4 regions of the Mesorhizobium sp. Cs1299R1N3 genome follow, and region 4 is predicted to be linked to each of the others. Evidence: predicted binding sites of a transcription regulator. Region 4 holds the regulator's gene; each other region holds the start of a gene.

Region 1 (5,675 bases), on a different contig from region 4:
AAGTGCAGGTGTTCGGCGACAATTTCGGCAATGCGGTGCATCTCTACGAACGCGACTGCTCAGCGCAGCGCCGCCACCAGAAGGTGATCGAGGAGGCCCCCGCCCCCGGCATGACGCCGGCTTTGCGCAAGGCGATGACGGAAGCGGCGGTGAAGGCGGCCAAGGCAATCAACTATTCCGGCGCCGGCACTATCGAGTTCATCGTCGACGCCTCGCAAGGCCTCAAGGCCGACCGCTTCTGGTTCATGGAAATGAACACCCGCCTGCAGGTCGAGCATCCGGTCACCGAGATGGTCACCGGCACCGATCTGGTCGAGTGGCAGTTGCGGGTCGCCAGCGGCGAAAAACTGCCGAAGACACAAAGCGAGATCGCGCTTTCCGGTCATGCTTTCGAGGCGCGCATCTATGCCGAGGACGCGGCCAAGGGCTTTCTGCCGGCGACGGGCACGCTGCACCACCTGAAATTCCCGGGCGTTGCCCCAGAAGGAGCCGCGATGCGCATCGAGACCGGCGTGCGGGCCGGCGATGCCATCTCGCCCTATTACGACCCCATGATCGCGAAGCTGGTCGTCCATGCCGGGGACAGACAGGCGGCGCTGGAAGCGCTCCGCACAGCCCTCGCGCAAACCGAGATTGCCGGCTCCACCGTCAACACCGCTTTTCTTGCAGCTCTTGCGGCCGATCCGGATTTTGCAGCCGGCGACGTCGATACCGGCCTGATCGGCCGACACCAGGAAGCGCTGACGGCAGTCGCGCCGCCGACCGGCGAAATCATCTCGGCCGCCGTCCTGGCGGCCTCGGGTGCCGGAGCACTGCCGTCGTCGGACGACCCGTGGTCGTCGCTTGCCGGCTATGCGCATTTCCACGGCGTGGCGCGGCGCATGCGGCTGAAGTTCGGCGACGAGCAAATTCAGGCAAAGGTTTCAATGCGGCCGGACGGACGCTTTCAGGTGGCCCTCGATGCGCCTTACGACAGCACCAATTCGCATGATCTTCGCGCCGTTCCCCGCCTCGCCCGCTGGCCCGCCCACATCACGGTGTTCGAAGGCGCTGTCGGATATGCTTTCACCGTGCCGGATCCCCTGGCCAGGAGCGATGAAGCAGCTGCCGCCTCCGGCAGCCTGCGCGCGCCGATGCCGGGTCTCGTCAAGCTTGTGCGCGTGGCGAAAGGCGACGCTGTGATCAAGGGGCAAATTCTGCTGATCCTCGAAGCGATGAAGATGGAGCACACCATAGCCGCCCCGCATGATGGCGTGATCGCCGAGATCGCCGGGGAAGGGGCGCAGGTCACTGACGGGACGGTGCTGGTGCGGTTCGTCGAGGAACAGAGCGCGTCGAACTCAGCCACCAGTTGATAGCCGGAGCGCATCGCGGGGCGCAAACAGAAATGGCCGGGACGAACCCGGCCATTTCCTTAGAGCGGTTCAGCGTTTGGTAGAATCGCCGAACCGCTCTAACTCTTTGTTTTCACGCAACTCCGGACGGAAAACCGCTACGCACTTTTCCTGGAATTGCTCTAGGCTACAGAGCGATTATTGCGCGATCGGCGCGTACTTGCCGTCGTGCCACTGGTTGATGTCGTAGCTGGCATTCTTGAGGTCGCCCTTCTCGTCGAAGGTGACGTCGCCGACAACGGTGCTGATCGGCGTGCCGTTCTTCAACGCTTCGGCAACCTTGGCCGGATCGTCGCCGCCGGCACGCTTGATGCCTTCGGCGAAAGCCTGGACCACGGCGTAGGAGAACAGCGTGAAGCCTTCCGGCACGAAGCCGCCGGCCTTGATCTTCTCGACGGCCGCCTTGGCTTCCGGCTTTGCCCGCGGATCCGACGGGAACACGAACATGGTGCCCTCGCCGGCCGGGCCGGCAACCTGCCAGAACTCCGGCGAGGCGATCGAATCCGGCATGATCAGCTGGAACTTCAGGTTCTGCTCCGCCGACTGACGCAGGATCAGGCCGGCCTCAGGATGGTAGCCGCCGAAATAGACGACATCGGCCTTGAGATCCTTCAGCTTGGTGACAAGCGCCGAATAGTCCTTCTCGCCGGGGTTGATGGCGTCATAGTAGACTTCCTTGAGGCCACCAGTATTCATGGTTGCCCTGACGGCGTCAGCCACGCCCTGACCGTAGGCGCTCTTGTCGTGCAGGATGACGACTTTCTTTCCGGCATACTTCTTGGCGATCCAGGGGCCGATGAAGGCGCCCTGCGCGTCGTCACGCGTATAGAGACGCATGATCGTCGGCCAGCCGGCCTTTGCCGCGGCGTCGGTCAGCACCGGGTTCGAGGACGCCGGGCTCATCATCAGCGCACCGGCTTCGGCGTAGACCGCCGAGGCCGGGATGCTCGAACCCGAGCAGGCATGACCGTCGATGAACTTGACGCCGTTGGCAACGATGCGGTTGGCGACCGACACGGCCTGCTTTGGATCGCACTGGTCGTCCTCGATGTCGAGCTTGATCATCGAGCCGTTGACGCCGCCGGCGGCGTTGATGGCATCGGCGGCGGCCTGTGCGCCCTGCTTGAACTGATCGCCGATGGTCGCGAGTTGTCCGGTCATCGGGCCGACCACCGAGACGGTGATATCGTCGGCGAATGCAACCGGCACGCTCATCATCAGGCCGAAAATGGCCGCGCTCAAAATACTCATTCTTTTCATGACAATAGAACTCCTCCACTCACGCGCGGCCGCCCCGGCCGCGCTTCTTCCAGAGAGGCGGGACAATTTCATCCTTCATCGGACCTGTCTAGGCGCATTGGCGCCACTCGATTGGGCCTGCCTGGCCTCATCCACGCAAAAAAGCCACGCCAGCCTTGTTCCGGCTGGTCGTGGCCTTTTTTGCCTGTCAGGCCGTTTCCCCGGCGCCCCCGCGCTGTGAACCCAACCCACCTTCCCTGTCTTCCTGTTGGCCATGATCTTGCCGAAGCCCCGATTGCACTTTCGGGATCATGGTTCGTCGCGCGGCTTGGACCTGTCGGCCTGCCGCATTCTTTTTGTTGTTGGCCTGTGGCCCGGCTGTCTGCGCAGCCTATCCCTGTTGGCCCGACCGTCTTTCAGCGGTCTTGGCCGGAGCGTTCCCGTCTGGCGGAACTCAGTGCATGGTCATCCATTCGCGGGCTTCGCGCAGCGCCTTGGCGATCTCGACCTTCGACATGGCCGCCGAGAGTTCCGAGCGCAGTTCGGCGGCGCGGGCCGAACCCTTGATGGCGGCGATGTTGAACCATTTGTGCGCGGCAACGACGTCGGTCTCGCAATCGCGGCCGGTCGCATACATCATGCCCAGTTCGAAAAGAATGTCGGCCTGGGCAGTTGCCCCCATGGCGCCGAAGCCTGCTTCAAGCATTTCAAAACGTGCCATTTTAGTCCCCTGTCTGGCTCCCGAGAGCTGCCTCCGTTTGTCTTGTCCGGGCCGCTCTTTCGATGCTTTCGAGAATGCCGCGCAGGCTTGAATCCGTCGTTAAATGGCGTGCTTAATTTGAGGAAAACAAAGCTAAAACAAGAGGTAAACACAGAAATTCGTTAAGGATACGGAGCCAGCAATTCGGCTGGTTTTCGCCAAATTTGACGAAAATTTTCAGGGCTGCAATCAACACTCCGCTAACCACGGGAAACAAACGCGACGAGCCGATCGTTTTCATTTCCGCGCCGGCAGAGCGAATTCAGGCGCTTTCAAAATGCCAAAGTCTTCCGTTGCGGCACCGCTTTTGTTTTGACGGAAGCTGGATTAGCTTACGTTTGCGTAAGCGGCAGACCGGCGAGGCGGAGCATCCGGCCGGCCATCCAAAGGGAGGAAGACATGTTTCGAAAAGTGAGCCTGGCCCTGGCGGCCACTTTGATCCTGAGCGGCGCGGCGTGGGCCGATCCGATCGAGGGCAACTGGAAAACGCAGGCAGGCGACACAGCGGCCATTTCAGGCGGCGGTTCATTTTCCATCACGCTCAAGTCCGGCAAATATGCCGGCAAGACCATCGGCTCGCTCAAGGCGGCCGGCGACAACAAATATACCGGCAACATCACCGATCCGGCAAACGACAAGACCTATTCGGGCAAGGCGACATTGTCGGGCGCCTCGCTCAAGATGAGCGGCTGCGTGCTCGGCGGACTGATCTGCAAGAGCCAGACCTGGCACAAGCTCTGATCGACCATTTCCCAGTGATCTCAAAACGGGGCCCGGCGGGCCCCGTTTTCGTTTTACCGATGCGCTGACTGTCGCACCCGATCGCCGTCCGGGGCCGGCGGTGACCCAGCCAACGTCGCGTCAATCAATTTGAACCGCAGATGAACGCCGGCATCAGAGCAGGTTCAGCGGCGTCAGGGCATTCTCATGCGTGTTGAAGGAGACACATACCCAATGCTTGCTCGCCGCTTCACCATCGTCTGCCTGCTGATGAGCCTGTTTGGAATGTTCTTCGCCATTCTCGTCGCCGAAGCGGGCCGTTCCCCCCGCTCCTGGGACGAAGCCACCAGGCTCTGCCATCTCGCCTGCCCGACCAACCTTCGCCACTGAAACCAAATAGCCCGGACCTCGAAAAGAAAAGCACAGACATCATGAACCGCATCGCCGCCAACACTCTCAAGACCCTCCGGCTCCTGCCGCGGGCGGCGCTTATCCTGATCGTTCTGGCCGCCCCGGTCCTGGCGGTGCCGATGATGCGCGCCGATGCCGGCTCGACGATCGAGGCGCCGGCGCTCAGAAAGTCCGGTGTCGGGTTCGTTCTGCTGGTCAGCCTGCAGCGGGGTTGAAGAAAAAAGGGGCGCTTTGGGCGCCTTCGGCGGCGACACCCCTCCCAACCGGCCGCCCAAGTCTCTATATTGGGCCATGGAAAAGCGAATCTATCCCCAAGCCATCGAATCTGTCGTCATGCCCGAGCCTTTTGGGCGGCAGAGCTTCGACGACGCCGAAAAGGCCGTTGCCGCGCTGCAGGTGCTCTACGACCGCAACACCAAGTTCCTGCGCGATTCCTTCGCGGCCCTTGCCGCCGGCGGCGACAGCAGCAAGCGCTACCGGGCCTTCTACCCCGAGATTGGCGTCACCACGAGTTCATTCACCCAGGTCGACTCTCGCCAGGCCTATGGCCACATGCCGACGCCCGGTCATTTCGCTACCACGGTTACCCAGCCGGACCTGTTCGAGACCTACCTCATCGAGCAGCTTCGGCTGATCATGCGCAATCACGGCGTGTCGGTGACCGTCTCGGAATCGACCACGCCGATCCCGCTGCATTTCGCTTTCCTGGAAGGCACCTATGTCGACGGCGCTGATGCCGAACGCATCAAGCGGCCGATCCGCGACCTGTTCGACGTGCCGGATCTCGACGGCACCGACGATCAGATCGCCAACGGTACGTTCGAGGTCGCCTTCGGCGAGCCCCGGCCGCTGGCGCCGTTCACGGCGCAGCGCATCGACTATTCACTGCACCGCATGACGCACTACACCGCAACCAGCCCGCAGCATTTCCAGAATTTCGTGCTGTTCACCAACTATCAGTTCTATATCGACGAGTTCGTCGCCCGCGCCCGCGACCTGATGGAAAACGGTGGTGAAGGCTACACGGAATTTGTCGAACCTGGCAACGTTATCACCCGGTCCGGGCAAAGCGCTCCCAGTGAAGGCGTAGCGCCACAGCGCCTGCCGCAGATGCCCGCCTACCATCTGAAGAAGCCGAACCATGGTGGCAT
Region 2 (5,675 bases), 220 kb from region 4:
GTCGCTGTTTGCGGATCGCCGGAGGCACGGAAAAGCAGCTCGCGCGCCAATCCCCTCAGGAAGTTAGCGATTGAAAGCGTCGTTTCCGATGGAATGGCATGGTTTTGGCTGGCAGTGCGCAGCCGCAGGATTTCCAGGCCGACCGTGACGGAGGCGACGCCGCCGCCCAGCACCGCCTCACCCTTCCTGCCGGAATTCTGCACCAGCGGCATCAACTGATTGACCCGGTCATAAGCGAGGCTCTCGAAGGCCGAACGCCTCGGCAGGCGCTCATGCAGGCAAAGCCGCGCCAGATCCTCGCGCATGGCTCGCACAATGCGGTCGGCGGCGAGCCATGGGTCCGCCGGCAACACGACGACGAAGACGCCGATTGCCAGCAGGATGCCGACCAGGATCGATGCCGAGCCGGCGAAGAAGGGGCCGGGATCATAGGTCATTGCCTGGTGCGGGCTGAGGAAGGCGAGGAAGTTGATGGCGAAGGCAGTCGCCACCCCGACATAGCGCGGATTGGCCATGGCGAGTGCCGCCGGCACCATGATGGGCACGACGAACAGCATGAACCAGCCGAAGCCGGTCAGAGCGGGAAGCGCGATCTGACCGACGAGAAAGGCAAAGGGCAAAGCGAGCAGCGTTCCCTTGAAGAAACCCCAGGATACCTGCACGGGGTCGGGGCGAGCGGCAAACAGGCTCGACACGACGGCAACGAGGATGACGGTGCCGGCCGCTTCCGACCACTTCGTCGTCAGCCAGAAAGCCGCGACCAGCAACGTGGCAAGGGCCGCGCGGATGGCGTTGCGCGCGGCACCGGGATAGTCGCGATGCACCACCAAGGCCGGCTGCCGGCTGCCGGGACCTCGTCGGCGGCTGACGGGCGCGCGCAAAGCGTCGAGGCCGCGCAACACCTGTTTCAGCGCCTCGGCGAAATCGGCCGCTATGGTGAGGCGGGTGATGGTGCCGACCCTGTCCTCACCCTGTTCGGTCGAAGCATCGGGCATTTGCCGTGCTCTGATCGAAATCGCGTCGAGTCGTGCCAACCAGGGCGAGGTGTCGTCCAGCGCTCCCGGCTTGGCTGCCAGTTCGCTGACAAGGGCTTGCAACTCGGAGCGCACCGGGATGAGGGCTGCGTTTTTCGGAGCGGCATGCGAATAGAGCGCGCGCGCCGCCGAAAGGGCCGAGAGCAGCTGTCCGATGGTGCGTCGCACCGGATGCGCGCGCGGCGCGAAGCTCGCCGCTTCGAGCCTGGCATAGGCGCGCATTTCGCCAAGCGTCTGGGTGTCGGCGACAAGCTTCCGGTGCAGGCCGATGAGGGTTGCCCGGTCTCCGCCGGAGAACGCACCGCCGGCGTAAGTGGCAAGGTCGAGAATGCAGCGTTTCAGCCGCGTGATAATGGCGTCGCTGGCCAGTTTTGGCAGGATCAGCCGGCTGGTGAGGCCGGCGCAAACGATGCCGAGCACGATCTCGGCACAACGCGCGACCGCGAGGTCAACGACCAGATGCGGTTGTCCGAAAGCGGGCAGGCCGATGATCATGGCGGTGTAGCCGGCAAGGGCGGCGCCATAGGCCTCGGGATTGCGCAGCAGCGACGAGACGAAGGTGCAAATGCCAATCCAGACGGCAAGCACCGTCACCAGAATCCAGGGGCCGGTGCCGAACGCCGTGCTGATGCCGACTGCCGCGATACCCCCGGCAAGCGTACCGAGCAGCCGGTAGAAGCCTTTCGCCAGCACCATGCCGGCAACCGGCTGGGCGACGATGAACACCGTCATCATCGCCCATTGCGGATGGTCGAGCTTCAGCGCATAGGCGACGAGAAGCGCGATCATGCCGGCTGAAACGGTGCGCAGGGCGAAAATCCAGTCGGAGCGCGTCGGTTGCGTCAGCCCGGCCAGGCTCGTCTCGAAATAGGTTTTCAGCCGCGCCCAGGTCACATGCTGGTCTCCATGTCAGGAACGCAAGCTAAATTCGCCAGCGGCTAGATATCCAGCACTTCCGTCTCGGCGAATTCGGCGCGTTCCTGGATGAAGCGGAAGCGAGCTTCGGGCTTGGTGCCCATCAGCTCATCGACCCTGTCCTTGGTGGCAGAATCGATTTCGTTCACATCGACCCTGAGCAACGTGCGCTTTCTCGGGTCCATGGTGGTTTCCTTGAGCTGCGCAGCCATCATCTCGCCCAGGCCCTTGAAGCGGCCGAGCTCGACCTTGCCGCGCCCGGTGAATTCGGTGCGCAGAAGCTCGTCCTTGTGCGCGTCGTCGCGGGCGTAGGCGACCTTGCCGCCTTGCCTGATCGAGTAAAGCGGCGGCACCGCCAGGTAGAGATGGCCGCCGCGCACCAGCGCCGGCATCTCCTGGTAGAAAAAGGTGATCAGCAGCGAAGCGATGTGGGCGCCGTCGACGTCGGCGTCGGTCATGATGATCACGCGGTCGTAGCGCAAATCCTCGTCACGGTACTTTGACCGCGTGCCGCAGCCGAGCGCCTGGATCAGGTCCGATATCTGCTGGTTGGCGGCCAGCTTGTCATTGCCGGCGCTGGCGACGTTGAGGATTTTTCCACGCAGCGGCAAGACGGCCTGGCTGGCGCGATCGCGCGCCTGCTTTGCCGAGCCGCCCGCGGAATCGCCTTCGACGATGAAGAGTTCGGCACCTGCCGCCGCGTTCTGCGTGCAATCGGCGAGCTTGCCCGGCAAGCGCAGCTTGCGCACAGCGCTTTTGCGCGACACCTCTTTTTCCTGGCGGCGGCGCACCCGCTCGTCGGCGCGCGCGATCACCCAGTCAAGCAGCTTCGAGGCTTCCTGCGGATTGTCGGCCAGCCAATGGTCGAACGGGTCACGGATCGCGGTCTCGACGATGCGTATCGCTTCGATCGTCGCCAACCTGTCCTTGGTCTGGCCGACGAATTCCGGCTCGCGGATGAACACCGACAGCATGCCGGCGGCCGAGATCATGACGTCTTCCGAGGTGACGATCGAAGCGCGTTTGTTGCCGACGAGGTCGGCATAGGCGCGCAGGCCGCGCGTCAGCACGTTGCGGAAGCCGGCCTCGTGGGTGCCGCCTTCACCGGTCGGGATGGTGTTGCAGTAGGAATTGATGAAGCCGTCGCCGCCGAACCAGGTCACCGCCCATTCGAGCGAGCCATGGCCGCCTTGCTTGTCGCTCTTGCCGGCGAAGATTTCGCGCGTCACCTGGAATTCGTCGCCGAGCGACGCTTTTAGATAATCCTTGAGGCCGCCGGGGAAATGGAATTCCGCCTTGGCCGGTGTCTGATCCTTTTCCTTGATCAGCGAGGGATCGCAGGTCCAGCGGATTTCGACGCCGCCGAACAGATAGGCCTTCGAACGCGTCATGCGGTAGAGACGCGCCGGCTCGAAGGCCGCGCCCTTGCCGAAAATCTGCTCGTCGGGGTGGAAACGCGTCCTGGTGCCGCGGCGGTTGTGCACCTCGCCCAGGTGCTCCAGACCGCTTACCGGAATGCCGCGTGAAAAGCGTTGGCGATAAAGCTGGCGGCCGCGCGCGACTTCGACTTCGAGATGATCCGACAGGGCGTTGACGACGGAAACGCCGACGCCGTGCAGGCCACCTGATGTCTCATAGACCTTGGAATCGAACTTGCCGCCCGAATGCAGCGTCGTCATGATGACTTCGAGCGCGGGCTTCTTGAATTTCGGATGTGGATCAACCGGGATGCCGCGGCCATTGTCGGTGACAGTGAGATAGCCGTCGGCCGAAAGCTCGACATCGATGAAGGTGGCGTGGCCGGCAACCGCTTCGTCCATCGAATTGTCGATGACCTCGGCGAACAGATGGTGCATCGCCTTGTCGTCTGTGCCGCCAATATACATGCCCGGCCGCCGGCGCACCGGCTCCAGGCCTTCGAGCACCTCGATGTCGGCGGCGCTGTAACCCTCGCTGCCATCCTTGGCCGCGGCCGGGCGCCTGGCGGCCGCTTGCACCAGTGGGTCGGCCGGGCGCGCCGGCGTGCGAACCGGTTGCTGCTGCTTGCCCAGATTGCCGAAGAGATCGTTGTTGTCGTCCATGCCAACCATAGGGTCCGGTGCTGCGAATCACTCGTCGATACTGCCACGCTTTTTGGCGCCAAGCGACGGAGGTTCCTGTTACGTTCGGGGATTTAACCCCTCTTACCTTAAAACCATTCGATAACCAAGCAGGCGGAAATCGGTCGAATGCCACCGCACAAGATTCCCGATTCTTTACCAATGCGGACTAGCGTGAGCCCAACATAACAAGAAACGACGGGCATCAGGGGTTTCGGCGTGAGGGGCAAGGCCATAACGATGATCGGCATCGCCGCCGTTTTCGGCGCGATCTCGATCTTTGCCGCGGATTTCTGGGTCAAGAGCCAGGCCAAGGCCGATGCCCAGGAGAAAACGGCGTCGATCTCCGTTCCAGCACCCAAAATAGAGTTCAAGACCATCGTGGTGGCCAATGCACCGTTGCGCTATGGCATGGAGCTCGACCGCGCCAAGCTCAGCGAAATCCCGTGGCCGCAGGAGTCCCTGCCGCAGGGCGCCTTTGCCACCATCGATGGATTGCTTGGCGAAGGCGGCCGGGTCGTGCTGTCGCCGATGGAGGTCAACGAGCCGGTGCTGCTCACCAAGCTGTCGGGACCGAACGGCCGCGCGACGCTGTCCAATATGCTGACGCCCGGAATGCGGGCGGTCACCATCCGCACCGACGAGATCGCCGGCGTCGGTGGCTTCGTCACGCCGGGCGACCGGGTCGATGTCGTGCTCACCCGCGATGCCGGCGAAATCCAGGAAGTCGCCAAGAACGCGCAAGGCGCGGCCGGCTCGACCATCACCTCGGAGATCGTCGTTGCCGACGCCAAGGTGCTGAGTGTCGGGCAGGGCGCCGACGAGCGCCAGACGACCCCGCAGGTGGCCAATTCCGTGACCCTCGAGGTGACGACCGAAGGCGCGCAGAAAGTGGCGCTTGCCCGCACGGTAGGCACGCTGTCGCTGTCGCTGCGCTCCGCCAGCGAAGGCGGCGACGGCAAGAACGGCGTCACCACCATCTCTTCGTTCGGCGGATCCGTGGCTTCCAATGCCCAGGCCGCCGCCGGCTCCTTGTTCGATGCCATCGCCAAGGAGCCAGAGAAGCCGAAATTCAAGACGGTCATCGTGACGCGCGGCACGCAGGCCGAGGAATACCAGGTCCCTTCTCGGGACCAGAAGTAAAGACCGGTGGGGACCGGGCGGGACGGGATCATGGTGATGCACACCCTATATCGAATGACGAATCGGTTGCGTTTCGCGCGCGCCTTGGCCATGGCGGCTTCACTGGCCGCGAGCGGCATGCTCGCCTTCGCTGGCGCGGCCAGGGCGGACAACGACATCGTCTATGTCTCGTCGACCAGGAATGCCTCGATCAAGGTCGCGAAGGGCAAGCCCAAGACGATCATGACGAGCGCGGCCTTCTATCAGATCGTCATCGGCGATCCGGAGATCGCCAACGTCAACCCGCTGACCGACAAATCCTTCTATGTGCTGGGCAACAATCTCGGCACCACCGGCATTGCGCTGTTCGACGAGAAGAAGCAGCTCGTCGGCACCGTAGACATCGAAGTGACGCTCGACACCGACCAATTGGCGAGCACCATCCGTGCCAGCGTGCCGGACGCCAAGATCAAGGTCGGCTCGGCCAATGGCCGCGTGGTGCTTT
Region 3 (5,675 bases), on a different contig from region 4:
CTCGGCTGATCGTCGGATCGCCGAACCCCGGCACCGCCTATTTCGGCAGCGCGTAGGCCATCACATAATCGCCCGGCTTGGTGCCGACCGAGCCGTGGCCGCCGGCGACGATGACCACGAACTGGCGTCCGTCGGCGACCGTATAGGTCATCGGCGTCGATTGCCCTCCGGCCGGCAGCCGCGCCCGCCAGAGCTGCTTGCCCGATGTCAGGTCGTAGGCGCGCAGATAGTCGTCGACGGCGGCACCCAGGAAGGCAACACCGCCGGCCGTGATCATCGGTCCGCCAATGCCGGGCACCCCGACCTTCAGCGGCAACGGCAGTGGCGTCATGTCGTAGACGGTGCCGTTGCGGTGCTTGTAGGCAATGGTGCCGGTCCGAAGATCGACGCCAGCGACATAGCCCCAGGGCGGCGCCTGGCACGGAATGCCGAGCGGCGACAGGAACGGTCCCATCACCACCGCATAGGGCGCGCCGTCATTGCGGTTCAGCCCCTGCTCGCTGCCCTTGGTGTCGCCCGGCGGCGGCACGTCGGCGCGGGGGATCAGCCTGGACGTGAAGGCGAGATAAGTCGGCATGCCGAACATCACCTGCCGCACCGGATCGACCGCCACGCCGCCCCAGTTGAAAGTGCCGAAATTGCCGGGGTAGACCAGCGATCCCTGTAGCGAGGGCGGCGTGTAGCGGCCTTCATAGCGCAATTTATGGAGCGCGATCCGGCAGGCCAGCTGGTCGAACATGGTGATGCCCCACATATCGGCCTCGGTCAGCGGCGGCGGGCTGAAGGAAAGGTCGGATGCCGGCTGCGTCGGCGATGTGTGATCTCCTTCGATGGCGCCGCCCGGCGCCGGCACGTCCTTGACGGGGATGACCGGCTCGCCGGTACGCCGGTCGAGCACATAGAGGTCGCCCTGCTTGGTCGGCCCGACGAGTGCGGGCACGACGGAGCCGTCAGCCTTGGTGATGTCGACCAGGCTCGGCTGCGCCGGCACGTCCATGTCCCACAGGTCATGGTGCACGGTCTGGCGCACCCATTTCAACTGCCCGGTGTTGAGGTCGAGCGCGGTGATCGAGGAGGAGAATTTCTCCACATTGGCGCTGCGGCCCATGCCGAGCTGGTCCGGCGTCTGGTTGCCGAGCGGCACGTAGAGCAGGCCGAGCTTCTCGTCGGCGCTCGGGGTCGACCACATATTGGGCGAGTTGGCGGTGTAGGTCTGGTCGGCCGCCAGCGGCGTCGTCTGGTCCGGATTGCCGGAATCCCAGTTCCACAGCAGTTTACCGGTGCTCGCATCATAGGCGCGGATGACGCCGGACGGCTCCTGCGTCGAATAATTGTCGTTGACTGCGCCGCCGACGATGATCTTGCCGCCCGCGATCAGCGGCGCCGAAGTCGAGTAGTAATAGCCCGACTTCGGATACGGCATGTTGGCCAACAAATTGAGCGTGCCGCCCTCGGCGAAGGCCGGGCAAACCTGCCCGTTGGCGGCGTCGAGCGCGATCAGCCGGGCATCCGAGGTCGGCAGGTAGACGCGCGCAGCGCAGGGCTGACCGGCGGCGCCCGCGGCATCGGCATAATAGGAAACGCCGCGGCAGGTCTGGTGCTGGCGGTCCTTGTCGAGCTTGACCTTGGGGTCGTAGCGCCACTTCTCCTTGCCGGTCGCCGCATCGATGGCGATGGCGAAGTTGTGCGGCGTGCAGATATAGAGCGTGTCGCCAATTTTGAGCGGTGTCACCTGGTAGGTGGTCTCGCCGACATCGTCCGGGCCCTTCACGTCACCGGTGCGGTAGGTCCAGGCCGGCTGCAGATTGGCGACATTGTCCGGCGTGATCTGGTCGAGCGGCGAATAGCGCTGGCCGAACTGCGTGCGCCCGTAATAGTGCCATTCGCCCGCCGGCACATCGCCGCCGAGATTGGCGTTGGGGATCACCTTGTCGGTGTCGAGCGCGCCGCCGATGTCCTTAGGGTCCGCTGTCATCGAATAGCCGGCCACCGCCAGCGATGCCAGCACGGCAAGGATCAGAGGCGCGCGGCCGTCCGGACCGGCGAGGCCCCGCCGCGCCCACGGCGTCAGCAGCCACAGCGCCACCAGCACGATGATGCCGCCGCGCGGGCCGAGCTCCCACCAGTCGAAGCCGGTTTCCCAGACCGCCCAGGCCAGCGTGCCGATCACGATTGCCGCATAGAGCCAGAGCGCCGTGGAACGGCGCCGGTAGAGCAGCCAGGCGGCGATCAGGAAGGCGAGACCGACAATGATGTAGTACCAGCTGCCGCCCAGCGAGACCAACCAGATACCGCCGGCGCCGACCGCCAGGCCGATGAGGAAGAGGATGAGGGAGGTGATGGTGACAGCCAAGATGATACTCCTTCGACTGTTGCGCGCATGAGGCGGCCTTGGGCAACCCGGCATTGTGTGCTGGCCCCTGCGCAACTTTCTCCCGACCGCCGCGCCTGTCAAGCGTGGGTCATGGGTCCGCGGCGGCAACCTCGTTTGTTCACAACGCCGGCCGCCATGTCGCTCAAGTGGCCGTATCGGGCACTTTACCGGAACAAAACGTAGACAGTTCTGGTCTTTCGCTACCGAATCACTACATTCGGGGGAGATGTCCGGCTTTTCCGAAGACATGCCCTTTTTTGACGAACCCGATGCGCGGCCCACGGCCCCGTCGGGCATTGCCGCGCGCGCCATGGCTGCGCGCGGCGGCCAAAACAATGCGCCGGACTATCTGAGGGGGCTTAACCCCGAGCAGCGGCTTGCGGTGGAGACCACCGAAGGCCCGGTTCTGGTGCTGGCCGGCGCCGGCACCGGCAAGACCCGCGTGCTGACCACCCGCATCGCCCACATCCTCGCCACCGGCAGGGCGTTCCCGTCGCAGATCCTGGCCGTGACCTTCACCAACAAGGCCGCGCGCGAAATGAAGCAGCGCATCGGCATCCTGATCAGCGAAGGCAATGTCGAGGGCATGCCGTGGCTCGGCACCTTCCACTCGATCGGCGTGAAGCTGCTGCGCCGCCATGCCGAGCTTGCCGGCCTGAGATCCGACTTCACCATCCTCGACACCGACGACGTCGTGCGGCTGATCAAGCAGCTCATCCAGGCCGAGGGCCTGGACGACAAGCGCTGGCCCGCGAAACAGTTCGCCCAGATGATCGACGGCTGGAAGAACAAGGGCCAAGGCCCGGCCGACATCGCCGAGGGCGATGCGCGCAGCTTCGCCAACGGCAAGGGCCGCGAGCTCTACAAGGCCTATCAGGAGCGCCTGCAGACACTGAACGCCTGCGATTTCGGCGACCTGCTCTGCCACCCGATCCGCATCTTCCGCGCCAATCCCGATGTGCTGAAGGACTATCACCGGCGCTTCAAATACATCCTCGTCGACGAATACCAGGACACCAACACCGCCCAGTACATGTGGCTGCGCCTGCTGGCGCAAAGGCCCGAAGGCAAGCCGATCTCCCCCCATGTGGGGGAGATTGGGCGCTCTTCATCCGAGGGCGGAGGCAAATCCACCGTAAACATCTGCTGCGTCGGGGACGACGACCAGTCCATCTATGGCTGGCGCGGCGCCGAGGTCGACAACATCCTGCGCTTCGACAAGGATTTTCCCGGCGCCACCATCATCCGGCTGGAGCGCAATTACCGCTCGACCGCGCACATACTGGGCGCCGCCTCCCACCTCATCGCCTACAATGAGGGCCGTTTCGGCAAGACGCTGTTCACCGATCGCAACGATCCCGAGGACGGCAAGGTCAATGTCCACGCCGCCTGGGATTCGGAGGAGGAAGCCCGCGCCATCGGCGAGACCATCGAGGCCTACCAGCGCCAGAAGCATAATCTCAACGACATGGCGATCCTTGTCCGCGCGTCCTTCCAGATGCGCGCCTTCGAGGACCGCTTCATCACGCTCGGCCTCAACTACCGCGTCATCGGCGGCCCGCGTTTCTACGAGCGCATGGAAATCCGCGACGCGCTGGCCTTCTTCCGCGTTGTCGCCAACAGCACCGACGACCTCGCCTTCGAGCGCATCGTCAACGTGCCCAAGCGCGGCCTGGGCGAAGCGACCATCCGCCAGATCCACGACACGGCGCGCAGCCTGCGCATCCCGATGCTGGAGGCGGCGGGCACACTCGCCGAAAGCGACGAGCTGAAGCCGAAACCCCGCGCCGCGCTGCGCGAGGTCGCGGCCAATTTCGAACGCTGGAAGAAGGCGCTGGAAACCACGCCGCACACCGAGCTCGCCGAGACCATTCTCGAAGAGAGCGGCTACACCGACATGTGGAAGAACGACCGCTCCGTCGAAGCGCCCGGACGGCTCGAGAACCTGAAGGAGCTGATCCGCTCCATGGAGGAGTACGAGTCGCTGCGCTCCTTCCTCGAACATGTCGCCCTGGTCATGGATGCCGAGCAGAATGCAGGGCTCGATGCCGTTTCCATCATGACGCTGCACTCGGCCAAGGGCCTCGAATTCGAGACCGTCTTCCTGCCCGGCTGGGAGGAAGGCCTCTTTCCCCACCAGCGTGCGCTGGACGAAGGCGGCCGTTCGGGGCTTGAGGAAGAGCGGCGGCTCGCCTATGTCGGCCTGACGCGGGCCAAGAAGAACCTGCATATCTGGTTCGTCTCCAACCGCCTGATCCACGGCCTGTGGCAATCGACCATCCCGTCACGCTTCCTCGAGGAACTCCCGGAAGCCCATGTCGAGGTCGCCGAAGCCGGCAATTCCTACGGCGGCTACGGCAATCCCTATGGCGGCGGCTCGTTCGCGTCCGGCCGTGGCGGCGGCCAAGGGGCAGGAAGACAGAACCCGTATGGCGCCTCGCGCTTCGACAATATCGGCGCCAATTCGGGTGGCGGGGAAAAGTCCGGCGCCTTCTCCAACACCTATTCGACGCCGGGCTGGCAGCGCGCGCAGGCCAACCGCACCGAAGCGACCGACCGCAACTGGGGCACGCGCTCGGGCCATCAGGTCGAACGCATCGGCTATGGCGAGACAGACTCCGGCTACGGCGCCGGCCGCACCAGCGTAAAGGGCCGCACCATCGACGGCGAACTGGTCGCCAAATCCGTCTCCGACACGCCGTCGGCCTTCAGCGTCGGCGACCGCGTGTTCCACCAGAAATTCGGCAACGGCAATATTTCAGCCATCGAAGGCAACAAGCTGACCATCGACTTCGACAAGGCCGGCCAGAAACGCGTGCTGGATGGATTTGTGGCGGCGGTGTGAGTTGAATGCGGCTAGCCTCGCAAGGCCGGCTTTCCACCTCAATCCACCTTCTTCTCGCCCTTCTCCCCGGCCTTCACGATATCCCCTGTCGTAAACAGGATTTCCTTCAGTTCCACGCGCCAGTCCGTCTTCTGGCGCAGCAGGAATTCGAGGTCCATGCCGAAATGCTTGAACTCCTCGCTCTGCGCGTTCTTCATGATCGCCTTGGCCTGCGGGTCCTTTTCGACCGACATGCGCTGTTCGTACCAGCTGATGGCTTCCGCCTCCTCGATCAGCGAGGCGATCATGCGGGCAAAGGTCCGCACCTCCTGCGACAGTTCTTCCGGCGGTTCGTGATACTGGTCGAAACCCATGTCGTCCTCCCTCAACGGCTCGCAAATGGAGCCAGGCATTGGCCCGCTTCCATGAATGCGTGGGAAGCGCCGCGGGTTCCGGGACAACGGCCACAATTCAGGA
Region 4 (5,675 bases):
TCATATATAATTTTCCTCTGCCAGACGATGGATGGACCGTGATGCAGGATCAAACGATCTCCACAAAGACGGAGGCAGCCTATCAGCTGTTGCGGCGCGATATCCTGACGACGCGCCTCATGCCCGGGGCCCCGCTCAAGCTGAGTGCGCTGCGCGGGACCTATGGTGTCGGCTGGACGCCGTTGCGCGAAGCCTTGTCGCGGCTAGAGGCCGAACGCCTGGTCACCGCCATCAGCAATCGTGGTTTTACCGTCGCTCCGGTATCGCGGGCCGAACTGGAGGACCTGGCACGCGCCAGGATGGTGATCGAGATACCCCTGTTCCTCGAATCGATGGAAAAAGGCGGCAAGGAGTGGGAGGATGCCGTTGTCACCGCCCACTACCGGCTCTCCCGTTGCAAGACCGCGGTCGACGATCCTTCGGATGCGGCCGTCGATAAATGGGACGAGAACCACGAGGCTTTCCATGCGGCGCTGCTGAGCGCGGCGACTTCCAATTGGCTCATGCGATTCCGCTCGACCATCGCCGATCAGCTGCGACGGCATCATCGTTTTCTCGGCCTGGCGCCGACATTGCGGGCCGCGGCTGGCCTGAAGGACGGTTATGAAGAGGCAATGGAGGCATTGTGCGAAGCGATTGCGATCGAACACCATACAGCGATCATGGAAGCTGCACTCGATCGTGACGTCGAGCGGGCCAAGGCGCTGATGACGGCGCATATCGGCTATACCCTGCACGTCTATGTCCATAGCGAAGACAGCGGCGCGACCAAATACTCCGCGCGCGCCGGCAGTTTGAAAGCGGGTTCCGGGTGACTTCAGCGCTTGCGCGACGCCTGTTGGCATGCGCTGGCCGGAGTGGGCCAAACGCCTGGATCCATCGCCGCCCCAGAGCTACCAATCGTTGGCGTTTTGGTTTCGTTTCGTTCCGCGAATAATGGATCCATAAATTGTACAATCCACCCGCGAAGAGCCCTCCGAAAGACTGATGCCAAGGCCCATCAGTGGATAGGCCACAGGCCATTAACCAAAACAATTTCAACGCCTGCCGATCGCGGAAGGGGTCGGCCGCAGTCCGCTGCCGCGGCAAAAAACTTCAGACGCGTTAACAAATTCATTAAACTTTAAACGGTTGCGGAACACAACTGGAACGGATAGTGTTTGTTCTGGGTTTGTTTTTTCGATTCTGGTTCAGACCTTTCGTTCAATGCCTTGGGGGCCGCCATGCTGACACGCAAGCAACATGAACTGCTGATGTTTATCCACGAACGGCTCAAGGAAAGCGGGATACCGCCCTCCTTCGACGAAATGAAGGAAGCGCTCGATCTTGCCTCCAAATCGGGCATCCATCGCCTGATCACGGCGCTGGAGGAACGTGGCTTTATTCGCCGGCTACCCAATCGGGCGCGCGCGCTGGAAGTGCTGCGGCTGCCGGACTCGATCGCGCCGGGCCTCAATGCGGCAAAGAAGTTCTCGCCAAGCGTCATCCAGGGCAGCCTTGGCCAAGGCAGTCTCGGCCGCCAGATCAGGCCGGCGACGGCGCCTTCGCGCCTGCCCGCGGCCGGCAACGACGACGATGCGGTTTCAGCCGTGTCCATCCCGGTCATGGGTCGTATCGCCGCCGGTGTGCCGATCGATGCCATCCAGCATCAGACGCATTCGATTTCGGTGCCGCCGGACATGATCATGGGCGGCGAGCACTATGCGCTGGAGGTCAAGGGCGACTCGATGATCGAGGCCGGTATCTTCGACGGCGACACGGTCATCATCCGCAATGCCGATACAGCAAGTCCGGGCGAAATCATCGTGGCGCTGGTCGACGAGGAGGAAGCAACGCTGAAGCGGTTCCGCCGCAAGGGCGCCTCGATCGCGCTCGAAGCCGCCAATCCAGCCTACGAAACACGCATCTTCGGACCGGATCGGGTCAAGGTGCAGGGCAAGCTTGTCGGGCTGATCAGGCGCTACTGAACTGGCTTGCCATCGGGCTTGTCGGCCTTTTTATAGGGGGGCAGCCCCCTCGCCTCGCGTGAGAATTTTCGCTGCTCGTGCCAAGGCCGGTAAGGTCCGTCGACGGCGAATTCGATCGCAGCCGGGCTCGTGGCCGACAGGGGATCGAAGAAGACGGCGGCACTCCCCTTGCGGGCGAGCTGCCGTTTGGTGATGACGAGAACCAGCGGATTGTGGCAGGCGTCATAGGCGGTCGCGTCATTGACGACGATCAGGTCAGCGAAGGCGCAGGCCTTCCAGGTGTTCTTGCGATCCTCGACATAGGCGATGATCGCGCCGGAAGGGTGCCTGGCAAGGCACAGGCCTTCGCGGCAATAAAACGGCGATCCCAGCGGCAGGTCGGTGGGAGCGGAAATATCGAATTGCCCGTCCGTCTTGTCGAACATTTCCGGTAGGACGATTGTTTCGGAGATCAGAGCGCGTTTCCAGTTGTCGGCTGCGAATTCGTTCGGACGTTCCCGGTTGACGGCCAGTTCGCCATTGCCGATCGACAGAGCCACCAGCCGCGCATCTTCCGAGATCAGCACATCGGGCGCGCGCGTGTGCGACACAGTCAACAGACCGGCAAGCGCGAATGGCACCGCCGTGAGCCGGAGCCAGGTCGTCGCCATCGTCGCGATGACCAGCGCGACAGTGACCAGCAGCACGGATTGCTGCGAAATCAGGCCGACTCCATCGACCGGAGAGCGCTCCGATATCCACGCCGATATGGCGATCATCGCTGTCAGGCCCTTGCCCATGAGGTAGAGAGCCGGCCAATCCAACCCGAACGGCATCAGCAACGCGCTGGCGACGGCCAGGAACATCACGACCGACACGATCGGCATGACGGCCAGATTGGCGAACAGGCTGAGCGGCGACACCCGCTGGAAATGCCAGATGGCAAACAGTGCCGTCGCGCTGCCGGCGATGATGGACGTCATGGCCAATCCACCTGTCGCCAGCAGGAATTTTCGCGTCAGAAACCCGGGTAGGGATCGCTTTGGCGGCGGAGGCCTCGTCTTTCCCGCATGGTGGTCGGCCCAGCCGGCATAGGCGCCAACCAAGGCCGCGGTTGCCGCGAACGACATCTGGAAACTCGGGCCGACGACCTCGTGCGGCGAAACCAGGATAACGGCGATCGCCGAGATCGCCAGATTGCGCATGGTTAGCGCCGCGCGATCGAACAAGACGGCGATCAGCATCACCGCCAGCATGATGAAGCTGCGTTCGGCCGCGACGACGACGCCCGAAATGACGAGATAGGCGGCGATCGAAAACAGTGCGGCGGCGGCGGCGTATTTCTTCACCGGCCGGCGCGCGGAAAAGCCTGGAAACAGCGCGAAGGCACCGCGCAGCAGACCCATGATGGTGCCGGCCACCAGCGCCATATGCAGACCCGAAATGGAGATGATGTGATAGATGCCGGTGCGCCGCATCGCTTCGTTGATTTCATCGGGAATGCCGGCCCGCACGCCGACGATCAGCGCCGCCGCGATCTCGCCTTCGGCGCCGCCAATGCTGCCCCTGATGTGGTCGGCGATGGCTTCGCGGGCATTTTCGATGCCTGAAAACACGCGTGCCGGCAGCGGCATCTCACCGGCTTTGGCGGAGACAACCGTTGGATTGCCGAGAAAGAAGCCGCTGCCGCCGATGCCGGCGAAATAGCTGTCGAAGGAGAAGTCGTAGCTGTCCGGCCGCACCGGGCCGGTCGGCGGCAGCAGTTTGGCATAGCCTGTGATAAGCGAGCCGGCGGTCATTTCGGGCGGTATCTTGCGTGCCGAAAGCCGGACCCTTTCAGGCGCGTAACGCAGTTTCGGCCGGGCGGTCGAAATCACGTCCATGGTCAGCCGGATGCGGCCGCTCTCCATCTCCTCGAGCGAGATCACGCGGCCGGTCAGTTGCGTCGAGATTTCCGAGCCCAGCATCCGGGTTCCGGCTCGCCATGTTTCGACCTTCGCCGCGAGCAGGCCAAGCACAATCAACAGCAGCGCCATGAAACACAGATGGGTTTTCGGCCAGGAGCGCGAGACGAATGCACAGACCGCCGCCAGAACCACGACCGCGACAGGCTTTGCAAAATCGGGCTCGGACGCCAGCGAAAAGTAGGCGATCGCCCCAACGGCCAGGCAGACCGGCACCAGCAGGAAGGCGATGCCCCGGTTGAGTTCCAGCTCCGCCGCCTTGGCGACGCCGTGACGCAGGCGAGGCAAGGATATCGGGCCGATTTGCCGGCGCATGCGCACAATCCGGCGTGCAGCAGGAGATGGAGTTGGCGCTGGGCTATCCGCCTGCAGCGGCTGGGTTGCGGGCGCAGCCACGAGCGGCGATGGCAGCGGGATCGCAGGAGGCGTCGCAAACAGGGATCGCTCGCTGACGCCGACAATGGCGCCCTCGCCCCGATCCGAGCCCCGGCCTCGTCCAGTCATCGGGTCTGCCCCTTGCGCCCTCGACACCCTATGCTACATGAACGCGCGACGCGCGAAAGTCCGCGCACTCCGCACTCAGCTTCAGACGTTTTCCGAGAGTTCCATGCCCGACAAGGTCATCACCCGTTTTGCTCCCTCGCCGACCGGCTATCTGCATATCGGCGGCGCGCGCACGGCGCTGTTCAACTGGCTCTATGCCAGGCACACCGGCGGCATGATGCTGCTGCGCATTGAGGACACCGATCGCGAGCGTTCGACCGACGCGGCCACATCGGCCATTCTCGACGGCCTGACCTGGCTCGGCCTGTCGTGGGATGGCGATGCGGTCTCCCAATTCGAGCGCGCGCCGCGCCACCGGGAGGTGGCCGAGGAGCTGGTGCGCCTGGGCAAGGCCTATTACAGCTACGAGACTTCAGCCGAGCTCGAGGCGATGCGCGAGGCGGCACGCGCCAAGAGCCTGCCGCCACGCTATAACGGCCACTGGCGCGACCGCGCCCCGTCGGAGGCACCCGCCGGCGTCAAGGGTGCCATCCGCATCAAGGCACCGACCGAGGGCGAGACGGTGGTGCAGGACCGGGTCCAGGGCGAGGTGCGTTTCCCCAACAAGGATCTCGACGATTTCATCATCCTGCGTTCGGACGGCAACCCGACCTATATGCATGCCGTCGTCGTCGATGACCACGACATGGGCATCACCCATATCATCCGTGGCGACGATCACCTGACCAACGCCGCCCGCCAGACGGTGATCTACAACGCCATGGGCTGGGACGTGCCGTCGATGTCGCACATCCCGCTGATCCATGGCGCCGACGGCGCCAAGCTGTCGAAACGCCACGGCGCGCTGGGCGTCGAGGCCTACCGCGCCATGGGCTATCTGCCCGAGGCGCTGCTGAACTACCTCGCGCGCCTGGGCTGGAGCCATGGCGACGACGAGGTCATGTCAATCAAGGACATGATCTCCTGGTTCGATATCGGCGACGTCAACAAGGGCGCGGCGCGCTTCGACTTCGCCAAGCTCGAGGCGCTGAACGGCGTCCATATGCGCCGCATGGCCGACACCGAATTGTTCGACATTTTCATCGCCACCTTGCCCTATCTGGAGGGTGGCCCGGCGATGGCGGCGCGCCTCGACGAGAAGAACAAGGCGCAGTTGCTGGCAGCACTTCCGGGCCTGAAGGAGCGCGCCAAGACGCTGGTCGAGCTCGCCGACGGCGCCGGCTTCCTGTTTGCCGCGCGGCCGCTGCCGATCGACGACAAG

The links. The regulator LexA, encoded in region 4, represses DNA repair genes until DNA is damaged. The targets are predictions, from matches to a motif close to TGTTCNNNNTGTGTTCNG.
Region 1: O7B34_RS14005 (sel1 repeat family protein) is a predicted target of LexA. The motif match lies at 3,477-3,494, and genes of this name have one in related genera.
Region 2: parE (DNA topoisomerase IV subunit B) is a predicted target of LexA. The motif match lies at 4,101-4,118, and genes of this name have one in related genera.
Region 3: O7B34_RS09315 (ATP-dependent helicase) is a predicted target of LexA. The motif match lies at 2,543-2,560, and genes of this name have one in related genera.

The regions. Positions count from the first base shown of each region.
Region 1 is NZ_JAPYKQ010000005.1:154,958-160,632, reverse strand. It holds gene O7B34_RS14015 (acetyl/propionyl/methylcrotonyl-CoA carboxylase subunit alpha) at 1-1,355, shown strand, start outside; gene O7B34_RS14010 (branched-chain amino acid ABC transporter substrate-binding protein) at 1,533-2,654, opposite strand; gene O7B34_RS14005 (sel1 repeat family protein) at 3,088-3,354, opposite strand; gene O7B34_RS14000 (DUF2147 domain-containing protein) at 3,793-4,134, shown strand; gene O7B34_RS13995 (hypothetical protein) at 4,348-4,503, shown strand; gene O7B34_RS13990 (hypothetical protein) at 4,545-4,739, shown strand; gene O7B34_RS13985 (AMP nucleosidase) at 4,858-5,675, shown strand, end outside.
Region 2 is NZ_JAPYKQ010000002.1:377,096-382,770, forward strand. It holds gene O7B34_RS07290 (FUSC family protein) at 1-1,928, opposite strand, end outside; gene parE (DNA topoisomerase IV subunit B) at 1,973-4,030, opposite strand; gene cpaB (Flp pilus assembly protein CpaB) at 4,268-5,191, shown strand; gene O7B34_RS07305 (type II and III secretion system protein family protein) at 5,282-5,675, shown strand, end outside.
Region 3 is NZ_JAPYKQ010000003.1:167,414-173,088, reverse strand. It holds gene O7B34_RS09325 (hypothetical protein) at 1-9, shown strand, start outside; gene O7B34_RS09320 (glucose/quinate/shikimate family membrane-bound PQQ-dependent dehydrogenase) at 38-2,353, opposite strand; gene O7B34_RS09315 (ATP-dependent helicase) at 2,601-5,219, shown strand; gene O7B34_RS09310 (ferritin family protein) at 5,258-5,572, opposite strand.
Region 4 is NZ_JAPYKQ010000002.1:601,335-607,009, reverse strand. It holds gene O7B34_RS08360 (GntR family transcriptional regulator) at 42-815, shown strand; gene lexA (transcriptional repressor LexA) at 1,224-1,967, shown strand; gene O7B34_RS08350 (ComEC/Rec2 family competence protein) at 1,961-4,414, opposite strand; gene gltX (glutamate--tRNA ligase) at 4,518-5,675, shown strand, end outside.